4 regions of the Streptomyces sp. NPDC048671 genome follow, and region 1 is predicted to be linked to each of the others. Evidence: riboswitches for the same ligand, from Rfam matches in the RefSeq annotation. Region 1 holds a riboswitch; each other region holds the start of a gene.
What was found. Region 1 has a riboswitch for cobalamin ahead of ACZ6S6_RS32275 (FecCD family ABC transporter permease). Riboswitches for the same ligand answer to the same signal wherever they lie in the genome.
Positions count from the first base shown of each region.

Region 2: another riboswitch for cobalamin. It lies ahead of ACZ6S6_RS00210 (cobalamin biosynthesis protein); the one in region 1 lies ahead of ACZ6S6_RS32275 (FecCD family ABC transporter permease).
Region 3: another riboswitch for cobalamin. It lies ahead of ACZ6S6_RS03345 (prenyltransferase/squalene oxidase repeat-containing protein); the one in region 1 lies ahead of ACZ6S6_RS32275 (FecCD family ABC transporter permease).
Region 4: another riboswitch for cobalamin. It lies ahead of ACZ6S6_RS36765 (ribonucleoside-diphosphate reductase subunit alpha); the one in region 1 lies ahead of ACZ6S6_RS32275 (FecCD family ABC transporter permease).

Region 1 covers NZ_JBVJHB010000019.1:79,783-83,389, reverse strand. The annotation lists gene ACZ6S6_RS32285 (ABC transporter substrate-binding protein) at 1-317, opposite strand, end outside; gene ACZ6S6_RS32280 (ABC transporter ATP-binding protein) at 333-1,118, opposite strand; gene ACZ6S6_RS32275 (FecCD family ABC transporter permease) at 1,118-2,227, opposite strand; cobalamin riboswitch at 2,330-2,492, opposite strand; partial or broken gene ACZ6S6_RS32270 (citrate/2-methylcitrate synthase) at 2,525-2,878, opposite strand; gene ACZ6S6_RS32265 (lytic polysaccharide monooxygenase auxiliary activity family 9 protein) at 3,059-3,607, shown strand, end outside.
Region 2 covers NZ_JBVJHB010000001.1:37,404-41,010, reverse strand. The annotation lists gene ACZ6S6_RS00215 (cobyric acid synthase) at 1-433, opposite strand, end outside; gene ACZ6S6_RS00210 (cobalamin biosynthesis protein) at 430-1,443, opposite strand; cobalamin riboswitch at 1,588-1,719, opposite strand; gene ACZ6S6_RS00205 (hypothetical protein) at 1,891-2,124, opposite strand; gene ACZ6S6_RS00200 (inorganic phosphate transporter) at 2,137-3,417, opposite strand.
Region 3 covers NZ_JBVJHB010000001.1:726,663-730,269, reverse strand. The annotation lists gene ACZ6S6_RS03355 (energy-coupling factor transporter transmembrane component T) at 1-173, opposite strand, end outside; gene ACZ6S6_RS03350 (SCO2322 family protein) at 206-892, opposite strand; gene ACZ6S6_RS03345 (prenyltransferase/squalene oxidase repeat-containing protein) at 889-2,151, opposite strand; cobalamin riboswitch at 2,242-2,392, opposite strand; gene ACZ6S6_RS03340 (MBL fold metallo-hydrolase) at 2,587-3,607, opposite strand, start outside.
Region 4 covers NZ_JBVJHB010000029.1:54,882-58,488, forward strand. The annotation lists gene ACZ6S6_RS36765 (ribonucleoside-diphosphate reductase subunit alpha) at 1-1,945, opposite strand, end outside; adenosylcobalamin-variant (AdoCbl-variant) riboswitch at 2,100-2,198, opposite strand; gene ACZ6S6_RS36770 (GNAT family N-acetyltransferase) at 2,277-2,789, opposite strand; gene mctP (monocarboxylate uptake permease MctP) at 2,920-3,607, opposite strand, start outside.

The DNA of each region.
Region 1 (3,607 bases):
TAGCCGCCCTTCCAGGGGACGGACGTCAGATCGCCCTTGTCGTCGGGCATCACATAGCCCGCCATGTGGTCCTCCAGTCCGAGGGCGAACATGATCTCGGTGATGCCGACGTCGTTGGTCACCACGCGTTGCGGTGCTTTGCCGTAGGTCTTCTTCTCACCGCAGTTCTCGACGGTCACCGGGTAGTGGCCCCCGGCCGCATGTGCGTTCTCTCCGTCTTTTCCGTCCTGCGGGGCGATCTCCGCGCCGCAGCCGCTGAGGGCCATGGCGGCAGTGAGTACGAGGCCGAGTGCGGCGGGGCGTATCAGGTTGGGCATGGTGGCAGTGGTTCCTTAGGAGGGGGAACGGACGGAGTGGAGACGGTCGAAGATCAGCTGTACCGCGCCGGTCTCCGGGTGGGGCACTCGGTGCGCCCGTACTCCGAAGACCTCAGCCAGCAGCTCGGGGGTCAGTACGTCGTGCGGAGCGCCTGACGCGACGATCCGGCCGCTGTCGATGACATGGAGGAGGTCGCAGTGGAGTGCGGCGAGGTTGAGGTCGTGCAACGCGGTGAGCACGGTCAGCCCGCTGGCGCGAACCAGGGCCAGCACCTCCAACTGCTGCGCGATGTCAAGGTGGTTGGTGGGCTCGTCAAGCACGAGCACGCGTGGCTGCTGGGTCATGGCGCGGGCGATCAGGACCCGTTGCTTCTCGCCGCCGGACAGGGTCAGGAAGCCGCGGTCGGCCAGGTGGCCGGCCCCGACCTCCGCCAGCGCCGCCTCGCAGATCTGCCGGTCCTCCTCGGACGCCCGTGCTGCCGGCCCCTGGTGCGGCATCCTTCCCATCGCCACGGTCTCGGCGACGGTGAAGTCGAACTCGTACGTCGCCTCCTGGGGAAGCGCGGCCAGTCGGCGGGCACCTTCCCGCGGGCTCATGGCGTACAGGTCCTCGCCACCGATCCGAACCGTTCCGGCGGACGGGCGCAGAGCCCGGTAGACGCAGCGCAACAGGGTGGACTTCCCGCTGCCGTTGGGCCCCACCAGGCCGACGAGCTGAGCGTCGCCCGCTCGCAGCGTGATCTCCTCCACCAGGCGCGCACCGGCGATCTCGACCGTGAGCTCATCGATGTCGATCTGCATCATGCGCCCCCGAAGGTGTAGGAGCGGCGGCGCATCAGCAGGACGAAGCACGGCACGCCGATCATCGCGGTCAGCACGCCGACCGGCAGTTCGGCCGGCGCGAGCAGCACGCGCGAGAGGATGTCCACCCAGATCAGCAGGACGGCCCCCGCGAGCGGTGCGACGGCCAGCAGCCGGCGGTGATCCGCGCCGACCACCATCCTCGCGGCGTGCGGGATCATCAGGCCGACGAACCCGATCGCGCCGCTCACCGCGACCAGCGCCCCCGTGACCGCTGCGGAGACCAGGAACAGCTCCTTGCGCAGTCTCCCGGCGTCCACGCCCAGAGCGGCCGCGGTCTCGTCGCCCATGGCAAGGGCGTTGAGGCGGCGGGCCGACCACGCGAGGTGGGCGAGACCACCGATCGTGGCGCCTGCGGCGATCGGTACGGAGGACCAGGTGGCACCCCCGAGGCTGCCGAGCATCCACATCATGGCGGAGCGGGCAGCCTCGCCCCGCTCGGCGGCGAACACCATGAATGTCGTGATGGCCGAGAAGCCGTAGTACATCGCTGTGCCGGTCAGGACCAGTCGCAGGGGGGTCAGGCCGCGTGCGGTGCGGGCTATCGCGTACACGAGCATCATCGCGAGGAGTGCGGAGAGGAAGGCTGCCGTGGACAGGGCCCAGATGCCGAGCGCGCTGAAGACTCCGAAGATGAGTACGGCGTTGGCACCGACGGCCGCGCCGGAGGAGATGCCGAGGACGAACGGGTCGGCCAGGGCGTTGCGGACCATGGCCTGCACGGCGACACCGATGGCCGACAGGCCGGCCCCGACGACCGCGGCCAGCACGGCTCGCGGAAAGCGCAGCTCCCACACGATGGTGTACCCGGGGACTCGGTCAGGAGCGATGGACCCTCCGGTCAGGCCGGCCCACAGGTCGCGCAGCACCTCTCCCCAGGAGATCCCTGAGGCCCCGATTCCCGCACCGCAGACGACGGAGAGCAGCAGCAGGACGGACAGAGTCGTCAGCAGGAGGGGCAGGGAGACCCGCCGGGGAGGGGCGGGCCCGCCACCGGCCCGGGACGTGCGCGAGGGCGGGACAGGTATGCGTTCGAGGGAGGTGACCACGGGCGGATCGCTTTCGCCTCAGGCCGTGCACCTACGCAACCGAAGGAGCAGCCCGGACGCGAAGCGCCCAACGCAACGCCTCTCGCAGTCCACGGCGAATTGACAGGAGCTATCACCGCCGCGGGTAATCGGGCTTGCGGAGCACAGGACGGGCTCCACCTACCGTTGCGGGTCAGCGCCGGAATTCGACCGGACTTCCCCCGCGGGGCGTTTGCAGCTTAGCCGGTACGGGATGACGCCCTCCACGGAGGAACCCACCGGGCATACCGGCGCGCAGTCGCCCCAATCGGGGCAGTCGAGGGATTTGGTCCGGTTGGCCGCCGGGCCGTCGTCGTCCTCGATGGGGTCCTCGTCCCCGAAGAAGCTGACGGCGGTCCGCAGTACGTCCATGGGGTGGCAGGTCTCGGGCAGGCGGGTCAGGAGTTCCCCGGTGGTGCGGTCCAAGGGCCGAAGGGCGCGTTCGCGGGCCCGGAATTCGGCGAGCTGTGCGGCATCGGGGAGTTCCCCGTACCAGAGCAGGTAGGCGACCTCCTCGAAGGAACGGCGGGCGGCGAGGGCCTGGACCGGGTAGCCGCGACAGGTGAGGGAGTTGGTCTCCTGAATGACGGTGGAGATCACGGTGGTGTCGACGACGGCGAGGCCGCGGTGTATGTCCGGGAGGACCGAACAGCCTTGCCGGGCAGCCGATTTCCGCGCGACACCCCCCTCGGCGGGGCCCGGCAGCGGCCCGCTCGGGACGGTATGGACACGACTGGTTGACATGGCTACGCTCACCCTTGGTCTAGACCGCAGAACTCTCCGGACATCACCCCACATCTCCAGGAGCTACGTATGCGCAGAAGGATCACCTCCTTACTGGCCGGGCTCGGCCTGGCCGGCGCGGCGCTGTTCGCCACCTCCGGCAGCGCCCAGAGCCACGGCTACACCGACTCCCCCATCAGCCGCCAGCAGCTCTGCGGGATCGGCACCGTCAAGCACTGCGGGCAGATCCAGTGGGAGCCCCCGAGCGTCGAGGGCCCCAAGGGCTTCCCCACCCGCGGACCGGCCGACGGCCACATCTGCTCGGGCGGCATCGGCCGGTTCTCCGAACTCGACGACCCGCGCGGCGGCGCCTGGCCCGCCACCCAGGTCACCGCCGGTCAGAACTACACCTTCAACTGGCGGATCGAGGCACGGCACGCCACGACCGACTTCCGCTACTACATCACCAAGGACGGCTACGACCCGACCCAGCCGCTCACCCGTGCCGACCTGGAACCGCAGCCGTTCCTCACCGTCCCCTTCGGCGGCCGGCTGCCCGGCTCGACCGTGAGCCACTCGGGCGTGCTGCCGCAGAAGTCCGGCAAGCACCTGATCCTCGGCGTCTGGACGATCTCTGAC
Region 2 (3,607 bases), on a different contig from region 1:
GCCGCAGGTTGATCTCGGCCGGACTGCCCGCCCCCTCGCAGATCACCGCGTCATACGTGCCCCGAAGCTGCTCCAGGCAGTCCACGACGGTGGACAGCAACGCTTCCTGCCTGCCGCCGTGGTAGCCGCGGGCGCTCATCTCGCCGACCGCGCGCCCCATCAGGACGACCTGGCTGGAGCGGTCGCTGCCGGGCTTGAGCAGCACCGGGTTCATCAGCGCGGTCGGCTCCACCCTGGCCGCCTGGGCCTGCATGGCCTGGGCGCGGCCGATCTCGGCGCCCTCGCGGGTGACGAAGGAGTTCAGGGACATGTTCTGCGCCTTGAACGGCGCGACCTTCACGCCCCGGCGCACCAGCCAGCGGCAGATGCCCGCCGTGACGACGCTCTTGCCCGCGTCCGAGGTGGTCCCGGCGACCAGCAGCCCGCCGCTCATGTCGGTCTCCGTCCTGAGGTGCGCGTATCCGGGGCGTGCGGCCCCGTGCCGTGCGTCGAGGTGATCCGTCGTGCGGCCGCGCCGACGCCCAGGCGGGCCGCCACGCTCACGCCCAGGGCCAGCGCACCGATCCGGCGCGACAGCCGTACGGCGCGTTCGATGTCCTCGGTCTCCACCGCCCGGCCCGTCTCCCCGTTGAGTACGGGGCGGTGCTCGACCCGGCCGCCGTAGGCGAGGGTGCCGCCGAGGCGTACGCCGAGGGCGCCCGCGAAGGAGGCCTCCACGGGGCCCGCGTTGGGGCTCGGGTGCTTGGCGGCATCCGCCCGCCAGGCCCGTATCGCCCCTCGGGGCCGTCCGCCGGCGGCCACGGCGAGCAGCGCCGTCAGCCGGGCGCCCGGCCAGCCCGCGAGGTCGTCGAGGCGGGCCGAGGCCCAGCCGTAGCGCAGGTGGCGGGGCGACTTGTGGCCGACCATGGCGTCGAGGGTGTTGGCGGCCCGGAAGCCGACGAGTCCGGGGACCCCGCCCAGCGCACCCCACACCAGGGCGCCGACCACGGCGTCCGAGGTGTTCTCGGCGACGGACTCCACCACGGCGCGGGCGATCTGCGGTCCGTCCAGGGACTGCGGGTCGCGGCCGCACAGGTGGGGCAGCCGTTCACGGGCCAGGCCGAGGTCCCCGGCGGCCAGGGCGCCGCCGATGGACCGGGCCTCGCGCCCCAGCGAGGTGCCGCCGACGACGGACCAGGTGGCGGCGGCGGTCAGGGCCACGGACGCGGCGGGACGGCGGCGCAGCGCGCGGGCGGCCAGCGCGGCACCCCCCGCGGCGCCTCCGGCGCAGACCAGGGTGTGCAGCGCGCCCCACCCGCGGTGGTCGCGCCACAGACGGCGTTCGACGCCTGCCGCGGCCCGCCCGAAGGCGGCGACCGGATGTCCCCTGCGGGGATCACCGAGCAGCAGATCGCCGATCAGACCGGCCGTGGCGCCGTACGCGAAGATGCGATCGGCACGCACGGTTCAGCCGGCCGTCGCGCCTCGAAGGACCTTCGTGCGGGCAGCTGGTGGAAGGGGCGGCACGGATACGGGCGCACGGCGGCCGGGCATGGCGATATGTCCTCACTCAGGGTCCGCGCCCTGGTTCGACGTGACCGGCGACGAGAGTCTCCTGGCTCCCGGATCCGCAGTTCCCCCGGTCTTCCAGTCCACGTGCGTGGACCGTGACTTCCGGTGGTGGGGGACTGCTCCCCGGTGACAGTGGCGGGACCGCGCCGGATTCGCACCGGCTTCCTCTGCTGTCGCCGTAATGGCTCCGGCAGTCCACCACGCTCCGCGAACGTCAGTCAACCTGCCGTTGACCTGCGACGGCGCAGTGTGCTGAGACCCACATCGGGCCGGACGCACCCGAGGTGCGTCCGGCCCGATGAGCGGGAGCGGGAAGGGCCCCGGGGGGCCCGGCGGCCGTCAGGCGACGATCATGTAGATCCCGTAGGCCACCGCCGCCGCGCACAGCCCGAAGCAGACGTACGCGCCCGCGCGGGCCAGCATCAGGGACCCGCCGGCCTGCCCGCCCCGCGCGGCCGGTTCCGGCTGCCTGGAGAGGCCGACGATGCCCAGGGTGAAGAGGCCCACCAGGGCGACGGTGGCGACGAGAGAGACACCGAAGACGGTGCCGAGGGCTGCCCAGTCGATGTTCATGGGGATGTGTCCTTACACCGTGGCGGGTCGCGCCGGGTCGGCTACGGGTCCGGCCGGGGCCGGGATGGTGGTCTTGAGGTCCTGCTGCGCCTGGACCGCGGTGGGCGGCGGGCTGACGGCCGCGATGGCGGTGGTGACGACGCCCGCGGGTTCGGCGTCCCCGACAGGAGCGCCGTCCCGGCCGCCGGGTGCGACGTCGTCCTTGCCGACCGGCTTGCGGCGCGACAGGACCCAGATCGCTCCGGAGCCCGCGACCAGCAGCACGGCGACGACCACGACGCCCCAGGTGCCCTGCTTGGTGAGGAATTCGGCCCCCGCGCCGACCAGACCGGCGGCCGGCAGGGTCAGACCCCAGGCGACGAACATCCGGGTGGCGGTGGACCAGCGGACCACACCGCCCCGGCGGCCCAGGCCCGCGCCCATCACGGCGCCGGAGCAGGACTGGGTGGTGGAGAGGGAGAAGCCGAGGTGCGAGGAGGCCAGGATGACCGTCGCCGCACTGGTCTGGGCGGCGAAGCCCTGCGGCGGCTTGAGCTCGGTGAGGCCGCTGCCCATGGTGCGGATGATGCGCCAGCCGCCCAGGTAGGTGCCGAGCGCGATGGCCAGACCGGCACTGACGATGACCCAGACCGGCGGGTTCGAACCGGGGGAGAGCACCCCGCCGGTGACCAGGGCGAGCGTGATGATGCCCATGGTCTTCTGCGCGTCGTTGGTGCCGTGGGCGAGGGAGACCAGCCCGGCGGAGGCGATCTGCCCGGCGCGGTAGCCCTTGGCGGTCGCCTTCTCCTGGGCGCCGTTACGGATCTTCCCGCCGATCCGGTACGTCAGCTTGGTGGCCAGCAGCGCGGCCAGACCGGCGACGATCGGGGCGGCGACCGCGGGGAGCAGCACCTTGGTGACGACCGTGCCGCCGTCGACCGACGACCAGCCCGCGGACATCACCGCGGCGCCGATCAGACCGCCGAAGAGGGCGTGGGAGGAGCTGGACGGGAGCCCGACCAGCCAGGTCAGCAGATTCCACAGGATGGCGCCGACGAGCGCCGCGAAGATGACCTCGGTTCTGAGGCCGTTCTCATTGATGATCCCGCCGGAGATCGTCTTGGCGACCTCCACCGACAGGAACGCGCCGACGAGGTTGAGAACGGCGGACATCGCCACCGCTGTCTTGGGTTTGAGTGCGCCGGTCGAGATGGTCGTGGCCATCGCGTTGGCGGTGTCGTGGAAACCGTTCGTGAAATCGAACACTAGAGCTGTCACGATCACAATCGCGAGCAGCAGCGTGATGTGTTCCATTTACCCAGGCAATCGTTCGACGGCAGTGGCACGTGGACCGTAGGCAACCTGGGTGAACGGAAGATGAACTGAACAGGGCGTTGCGGTGACTCCAATCGGAGGGTCGCCGCTCCACTTGGCCGTGCTCCGACAGCGCGGGACGGGTACGGGGCGGTGTGGGCCCCGGTTCCGGCTCCGGACGATCTTCCGG
Region 3 (3,607 bases), on a different contig from region 1:
ACCAGCAGGCCGAGCAGCAGCGGGTTGGTCGTCCGGGACGCGGCGGTGGCGAGCCCCAGCGCCCACAGCCACCACGCCCCGGCGGGCAGCGCGTTGCTCCGGGTCGCGGCGGGCGCGCGCCAGGCGGGGACCGGGGAGGGGCCGGACGCCGCACGGCCCGCGGTGCCGGTCACCGGGACCTCCCCGGTGCCGGCCGTCGAGCCGTTCATCCGCGGCGGCGGCGGGCCTGCGCGACTGCGGCGATGCCGAGCAGAAGGACCGCGCCGACCCCGAAGAGCACCCCGGCGGACGGCCCGCCGCCGGAACCACCGCTGCCGGCGGCAGCGGACGCGGACGTGGGAGCGGACGCGTCCGCCGTGGCCTGGCGGCTGCTGTCCCCGTTCCCGGAGACCTGCTCACCGCACCCGGCGACCGGATAGCCGGAGATCGCGCAGAGCAGCGCGTCGCTTCCGTAACGCAGCGGCTTCGCCACCGACGCGAGCGCCTCCGCGCTGCTCGCGTCCTTCGGGACCTGTGCGCACGCGGTACGCGGCGGGGGCGGGGTCTCACCCTCCGGCGCGTCGGCGGCGGTACCGGGGTCGATGACGAGCGCGACGCGCTTGGTGCCGCTCCGGGCGGGGGTGTCCGCGCAGATCTCCGAGAAGTCGGGGGAGCGGCGCGGCTTCGCCGCGTCCTGGGAGTCGGCGCTCACGGAGAACCGGAAGCCCTGCACCGCGCCGTCGTCCGGCCGGACCAGGGACGGCCCCTGGGTGGCGTACGCCCATCCGCTGCCGGAACCGTCCCAGAAGGACCAGTAGCGGTATCCCGCCGCCTGGGCCGGGCCCGTGCCGAGCACGGCCAGGACGGCGCCCAGGACGACCAGCAGCACGGTGGCCCTTCCGGCGCGCCTCACAGCTGCTGGTTCTTCCGGCGGCCGCTGATCAGGAATCCGGCTCCCGCGCCGACGGCGAGCCCGATTCCGACGAACCACCAGAGACCGCCGATGCCGTCCCCGTCGCCGCTGTCCTTCTTCTCCTCGTCCTTGGTGGCGCTCGCCTTCGGCTTCTTCACGGCGGCGGGTGCGGGCCCGGTCGCGTTCAGCTGGGCGACGAGGTCGGCGCCGCCGAAGTCGTGCACGTCGGCGCCGGTCGCGTGGGCGGCCATGACGAGCTGGGCGTAGGCGGCGGGGCCGCTCTGCTCGGCCCAGCCCGCGGAGTTCTTCGCCAGCCACTCGACGGACGCGGCGGCCTTGTCCTTGTGCCCGGCGGCGGACAGCGCGACGACCGCGTCGGCGGTGTTGCCGAAGTCGGGCTGCGGGGCGCTGTCCTCGGCGCCCGGCATCGGCGGCTGGTCGAGGTGACCGGTCTTCGCGAGGGCCCCGGCGAGGTAGTAGGCGCCGTTCTGGGCGGCCTGCTCCGGCGTGAGCGCGGTGCCCTTGTGGCAGCCGGGGTCCTTGACCGCGGCGTTGTCGGCGACGAGGAGCCCCTTGCCGAGCGAGCCGAGCACGCCCGCCGCGGTGGCGTCCCCGTTGGCGACGAGCTTGCCGGCCTTGTCGGGCTGGTAGGCGAAGGCGCCGCCGTCCTTGCCGCCGCACGGGATGGCGAAGGTGAGCAGGGCGGCGTACGGGGTCCTGCCGCCGTGCGTCGTCACATCGCCGAGCTTCTGCCCGGCGCGGGCGAGGGCGCCGATCACGATCGAGGTGGAGTTCGCGTCACTGGCCTGGCCTGCGGTGTACCCCCAGCCGCCGTCCTCGTTCTGCACGGACTTCAGCCAGTGGACGCCGTTGGCGACGAGGTCCTTGTGCTTGCCGACCTCGTGCAGCGCCTGTACGGCGGCCGCCGTCGCATTGGTGTCGATCATGGTCTTGGCGTCGCACGGCACGGAGGAGTCGGGGCGGTACGCGGGGAACGCGCCGCTGTCGCACTGCTGGCCGACCAGCCAGTCCACCGCCTTCTTGGCGGGCGTGACGCCCACGGCCCGCTGCGAGACGAAGGCCAGCGACTGCCGCCACACCCCGTCGTACGTGGGGTCCGTCGTGCCGTACAGCCCCGAGGGCAGCGCCGCGGACGGCGAGGGGGAGGGGGACGGTGCGGCGACCGCGGCGGGGGCCGCGGCCGCACAGAGCACGGTGGCGGTGGCGGCGAGCGCGGCTGCGCTGCGGCGTACGGTCATGGCGGGCGGGGCCTCTCCTGCGGGAAACCGGGCACAGGCACACACAGGCACCAGGCTCCGGCTCCGTATACCTCGACGGTGCCGGCCACCGGGGTCCCGATGGCGCGAGCCGGTCACGACACGGACAGGGCATTCCGGCTGGCCGCCGAAAGGGCGGCATACACGGTTGCGGGTCAGCGCCGGATTCGCACCGGCTTCCCCCTGAACGGGCATGATGACGACTCGCACACTCTACCGGGCAGGTACAACGAGAGCCCCGTGACCGTCCCCGTCGCGCAGTGGCCGCCCTCTCGATCGTGGGCCGGTGGATCGCGGCGGCGACATGCCGGGCCTGTCCGGCGCAGACCCGCGCCCGGTCCCGCACCGGCACGCTGACCCTCCGGTGGCCGGCGCGACCGGCGCGCCCGTCACACCGCGAGGAACAGCGCGCCGTCGTCACACAGCCACGAACGTCACCGGCTCGCTTCCCGTGACCGCCTCCGCGCGCCCCAGTTTCACCAGCCGGCGCAGATGCGCCTCGGCCTCCGAAACGGCGATGTTCCGTGACCCGTAAGGGATCTGCTCCCAGGGGCGGTTCCACTCCATCCGCTCGGCCAGCTGCCACGGCGTGAGCGGTTCGGCGAGGAGGCCGAGGAGGCCGGTGAGGCGCTCCTCGTGGTGGTCGAGGAGTTCCCGTACGCGGCCCGCCGCGTCCGGGAACGCGTACTGGTGGGCGGGCAGTACCTCCGCGACGCCCAGGCGGCCGATCCGCTCCAGGGAGGCGAGGTAGTCCCCGAGCGGGTCGGTCTCGGTCGCGCTGTCCGGGTCCTCGTAGAGGCCGACGTGCGGGCTGATGCCGGGAAGCAGGTGATCGCCGGAGAAGAGGCGGCCGCGGCCGGGCAGGTTGGCCGGGTGGTCCTCCTCCAGGTGGAGGCAGACATGGCCCGGAGTGTGGCCCGGGGTCCAGATCGCGCGCAGCTTGCGGCCCGCCAGGTCGAGGAGTTCGCCGGGCACGATCTCGCGGTCCGGGAGCGCGGCCCGCAGACCGGGCAGGGTGCGCATCCGGCCGCCCTTCTCGCGGGCGGCCAGGAGCGGGGCGATGTGGTCCTCGGGGGCGCCGACCGTGGCCAGCTTCGTCGCGAGGTACGACAGCCAGGTGCCCGGTTCGGACTCCCGGGTGCGGCGGACGATCGCCGTGTCGGCGGCGTGCATCGCGATCCAGGCCCCGGAGGCGTCGCGCACCTGGCCGGACAGGCCGTGGTGGTCGGGGTGGTGGTGGGTGATGACCACGCCGTGGATATCGGCGATGTCCACGCCGACCGTCGTGAGCCCGGCGGTCAGGGTGTCCCAGGCCTCCGGGTCGTCCCAGCCCGTGTCGATCAGGACCGGCCCCCGGCCGGTGTCCAGGACATGGACCAGGGTGTGGCCCAACGGGTTGTCCGGGATGGGGACTTTGATGCTGTGGACGCCTCCACCG
Region 4 (3,607 bases), on a different contig from region 1:
CGCGCTTGAAGAGGTTGGAGACCTGCGGCTCGATGCACTCGTACACGCCCGCGATCGAGGCGATCGTCGCCGTCGGCGCGATGGCGAGCAGCAGCGAGTTGCGCATCCCGGTCTTCGCGACCCGGGCGCGCAGCGCGTCCCAGCGCTCCGGCCAGTTCAGCTCGGTGTCGTAGTGGTCCGGGTGCAGCACACCGCGGGCGGTCCGCGTCTCGGACCAGGCGGGCAGCGGGCCCGACCGCTCGGCCAGCGCGCAGGAGGCCTCGTACGCGGCGAGCATGATCCGCTCGGAGATCTTCGTCGACAGGGCCCGTGCCTCGGAGGAGTCGAACGGCAGGCGCAGCTGGAAGAAGACGTCCTGGAGACCCATCGCGCCCAGGCCCACCGGCCGCCAGCGGGCGTTGGAGCGGCCCGCCTGCTCGGTCGGGTAGAAGTTGATGTCGACGACCCGGTCGAGGAAGGTCACCGCGGTACGGACGGTGGCGTCCAGACGCTCCCAGTCGATGGTGCCGTCGGCGACGAACGCGCCGAGGTTGACCGAACCCAGGTTGCAGACGGCCGTCTCGCCGTCGTCGGTGACTTCGAGGATCTCCGTGCACAGGTTCGACGAGTGCACGACGCGGCCGGGCTCGGCGGTCTGGTTCGCGGTCCGGTTGGAGGCGTCCTTGAACGTCATCCAGCCCTGGCCGGTCTGCGCGAGCGTCCGCATCATCCGGCCGTACAGTTCACGGGCCGGCATCGTCTTGCGGGCCAGGCCCCTGGCCTCGGCCGCCCGGTACGCGGCGTCGAACGCGTCGCCCCACAGGTCGACCAGCTCGGGCACGTCGGCCGGGGAGAACAGTGACCAGGTGCCGTCCGCGTCGACCCGGCGCATGAACTCGTCCGGGATCCAGTGCGCCAGGTTGAGGTTGTGCGTGCGCCGCTGGTCCTCACCCGTGTTGTCGCGCAGCTCCAGGAACTCCTCGATGTCCGCGTGCCAGGTCTCCAGGTAGACCGCGGCGGCGCCCTTGCGCCGGCCACCCTGGTTCACCGCGGCGACGGAGGCGTCGAGCGTCTTCAGGAACGGGACGATGCCGTTGGAGTGCCCGTTGGTGCCCCGGATCAGCGAACCGCGGGCGCGGATACGGGAGTACGAGAGGCCGATGCCGCCCGCGTGCTTCGACAGCCGCGCCACCTGGTGGTAGCGGTCGTAGATCGAGTCCAGCTCGTCCAGCGGCGAGTCCAGCAGGTAGCAGGAGGACATCTGCGGGTGCCGGGTGCCGGAGTTGAAGAGCGTGGGGGAGGAGGGCAGGTAGTCCAGCCGGCTCATCAGCCGGTACAGCGCGGCGACCTCGTCCAGGGCGCGCTCGGAGTTGTCCTCCGCGAGCCCGGCGGCGACGCGGAGCATGAAGTGCTGCGGGGTCTCGATGACCTGGCGGGTCAGCGGGTGGCGCAGCAGATAGCGGCTGTGCAGGGTGCGCAGCCCGAAGTAGCCGAAGCGGTCGTCGGCGCCGTCGTCGAGGGCCTGTCCGACCAGCGCGTCGAGGGCGGCCGCGTGGAGGGTCACGAACTCGGCGGTGCGGTCCGCGATCAGGCCCTCGCGGTGTCCGACGGCGACCGACGCGGAGAAGGACGTCGCGCCCTGGCCGGCCGCCTCGTCCGCGATGGAGCGGGTGAGGAGGCGGGCGGCGAGCCGGGAGTAGGCGGGGTCCTCGGAGATCAGGCCCGCGGCGGCCTCGGTGGCCAGCGAGCGCAGCTCGGCCTCGTCCGACCGGGCGTTGCGGCCGCGCAGTGCGGCGCCGGCGACGCGTCCGGGGTCGGTGTCGGGCAGATCCGCGGTGAGGCCGGTGAGGGTTCGCAGCAACGCGGTTCCCGGTCCGTCCTTCGCGGGTGCCGCGGACAGGTCCGTCCCGGACTCGGCTGCTTCGGACTCGGCCGCTGAAACCGGATCGGCTGGCGCGATGGTCACGTGGTGCTCTCCCTCGCTCGGCTCTGGGCCGGCGGGGGATCGGGGGCAGCCGGGCGGAGCCGGACCCTGGGCAGGGCAGCACTCCGCGCGGCGTCCACCGGCCCATCCACGAGGCCCGGACGTCTGGGCATCCGGATCGGTCGAGCCGGATGCGCTGTCGGCAGGTCCTCGGACTCACGGGTGCGCAAAAGCGCACCGAACATACCGTTGCGGGACAGTTCCGGATTCGCACCGGATTTCCCTGCGGCGACAGCGAGCACGAGCATACATGTGGGGGCAGTCGGATGCGGCAGCCCCCACATGTTGTGTCGTGCAACTCAACAGCGCGGCTTCATGGCGTCGGCCGGAGGTCCAGGCGGTAGGTCAGCAGCGACAGCCCCTCGATGGGATACCAGTCCCTTTCGGGGGTCCGTACGAAGCCGAGGCGCCCGTAGATCCTATGGGCGCCGTACATGGCCGACTGCGTCGACAGGGTGATCCCCGTGACCCCCGCGGTGGCCCGTGCGCGGTCGATACAGGCCCGGACGAGCGCCTCGCCCGCCCCGGCCCCACGAGCCTCGCGAGAGACCGCGAGCATCCGGAACTCGGCCTCGTCGGCGGCCGCGATGTCCGCCCACCGATTCCCCGGCGGGGCGTACGTCACGCCGCCCAGCACCCGCCCCCGTGCGTCCGCCGCGACGAGCACCTCGGCCTCGGCGGCCCGCCGGGCGACGTCCCGCAGCTGCGTCAGATACGGATCGTCGGCGCCGAAGTCCAGCAGCCCGTCCCCGAGATAGGCCTCGGCGGTGATCTCGCCGAGGACCGGGTACTCGGCGGGCACGACCGGCCTGATGGTGATGTCCATGCCCGGAAGTGTGCCGCACTCCGCACGCCCGTTCGCGGGAATTCCCGGGCACGCCGGGCCACCCGCGCCCGGCACGCGAACGGGCCGCCGCACCCCGGAGCGGGGGAGCGGCGGCCCGTGAAGCGGTGGGTCAGTGACCGCCCGGCGCCCCGGCCGTGGCCGGCGGGAGCTGGGCCTTCACGCCCGGGTCGCCCGCGTCCGCGGTGTAGTCGCCGGGCGAGGTCTCGTCGACCCCGGCAGGCGCCTTCACGGCGTTCAGGACGAAGGTGAGGACGACGGTGACCACGATGTTCAGCACGAACGCCGTCAGGCCGATGTAGCCGATCTCGCCGAGGCCCGGGATCTCCTTGGAGGACCCGCCGAAGTGGGCCTGGGTCGGGCTGGCGACCCCGTACGCGGCGGCCGTCCCGTAGACCATGCCGACCGCCCAGCCGGCGAGCAGCGCCCAGCGGTGGAACCACCGGGTGAACAGGCCGCCGACCAGGGCCGGCATCGTCTGGAGGATCCAGATCCCGCCGAGCAGCTGGAAGTTGATCGCGACCGTCTTGTCCATGGTGAGGACGAAGGCGAGCGCGCCGACCTTCACCAGCAGCGAGACCGTCTTGGAGACCTTGGTCTCCTGGGCGGGTGTCGCGTCGGGCTTCAGGAAGTCCTTGTAGATGTTCCGGGTGAACAGGTTCGCCGCCGCGATCGACATGATCGCCGCGGGCACCAGCGCGCCGATGCCGATGGCGGCGAACGCCACGCCCGCGAACCAGTCGGGGAACATGTTCTCGAAGAGCTGCGGGATCGCCAGCTGGCCGTTGTCCACCTTGACC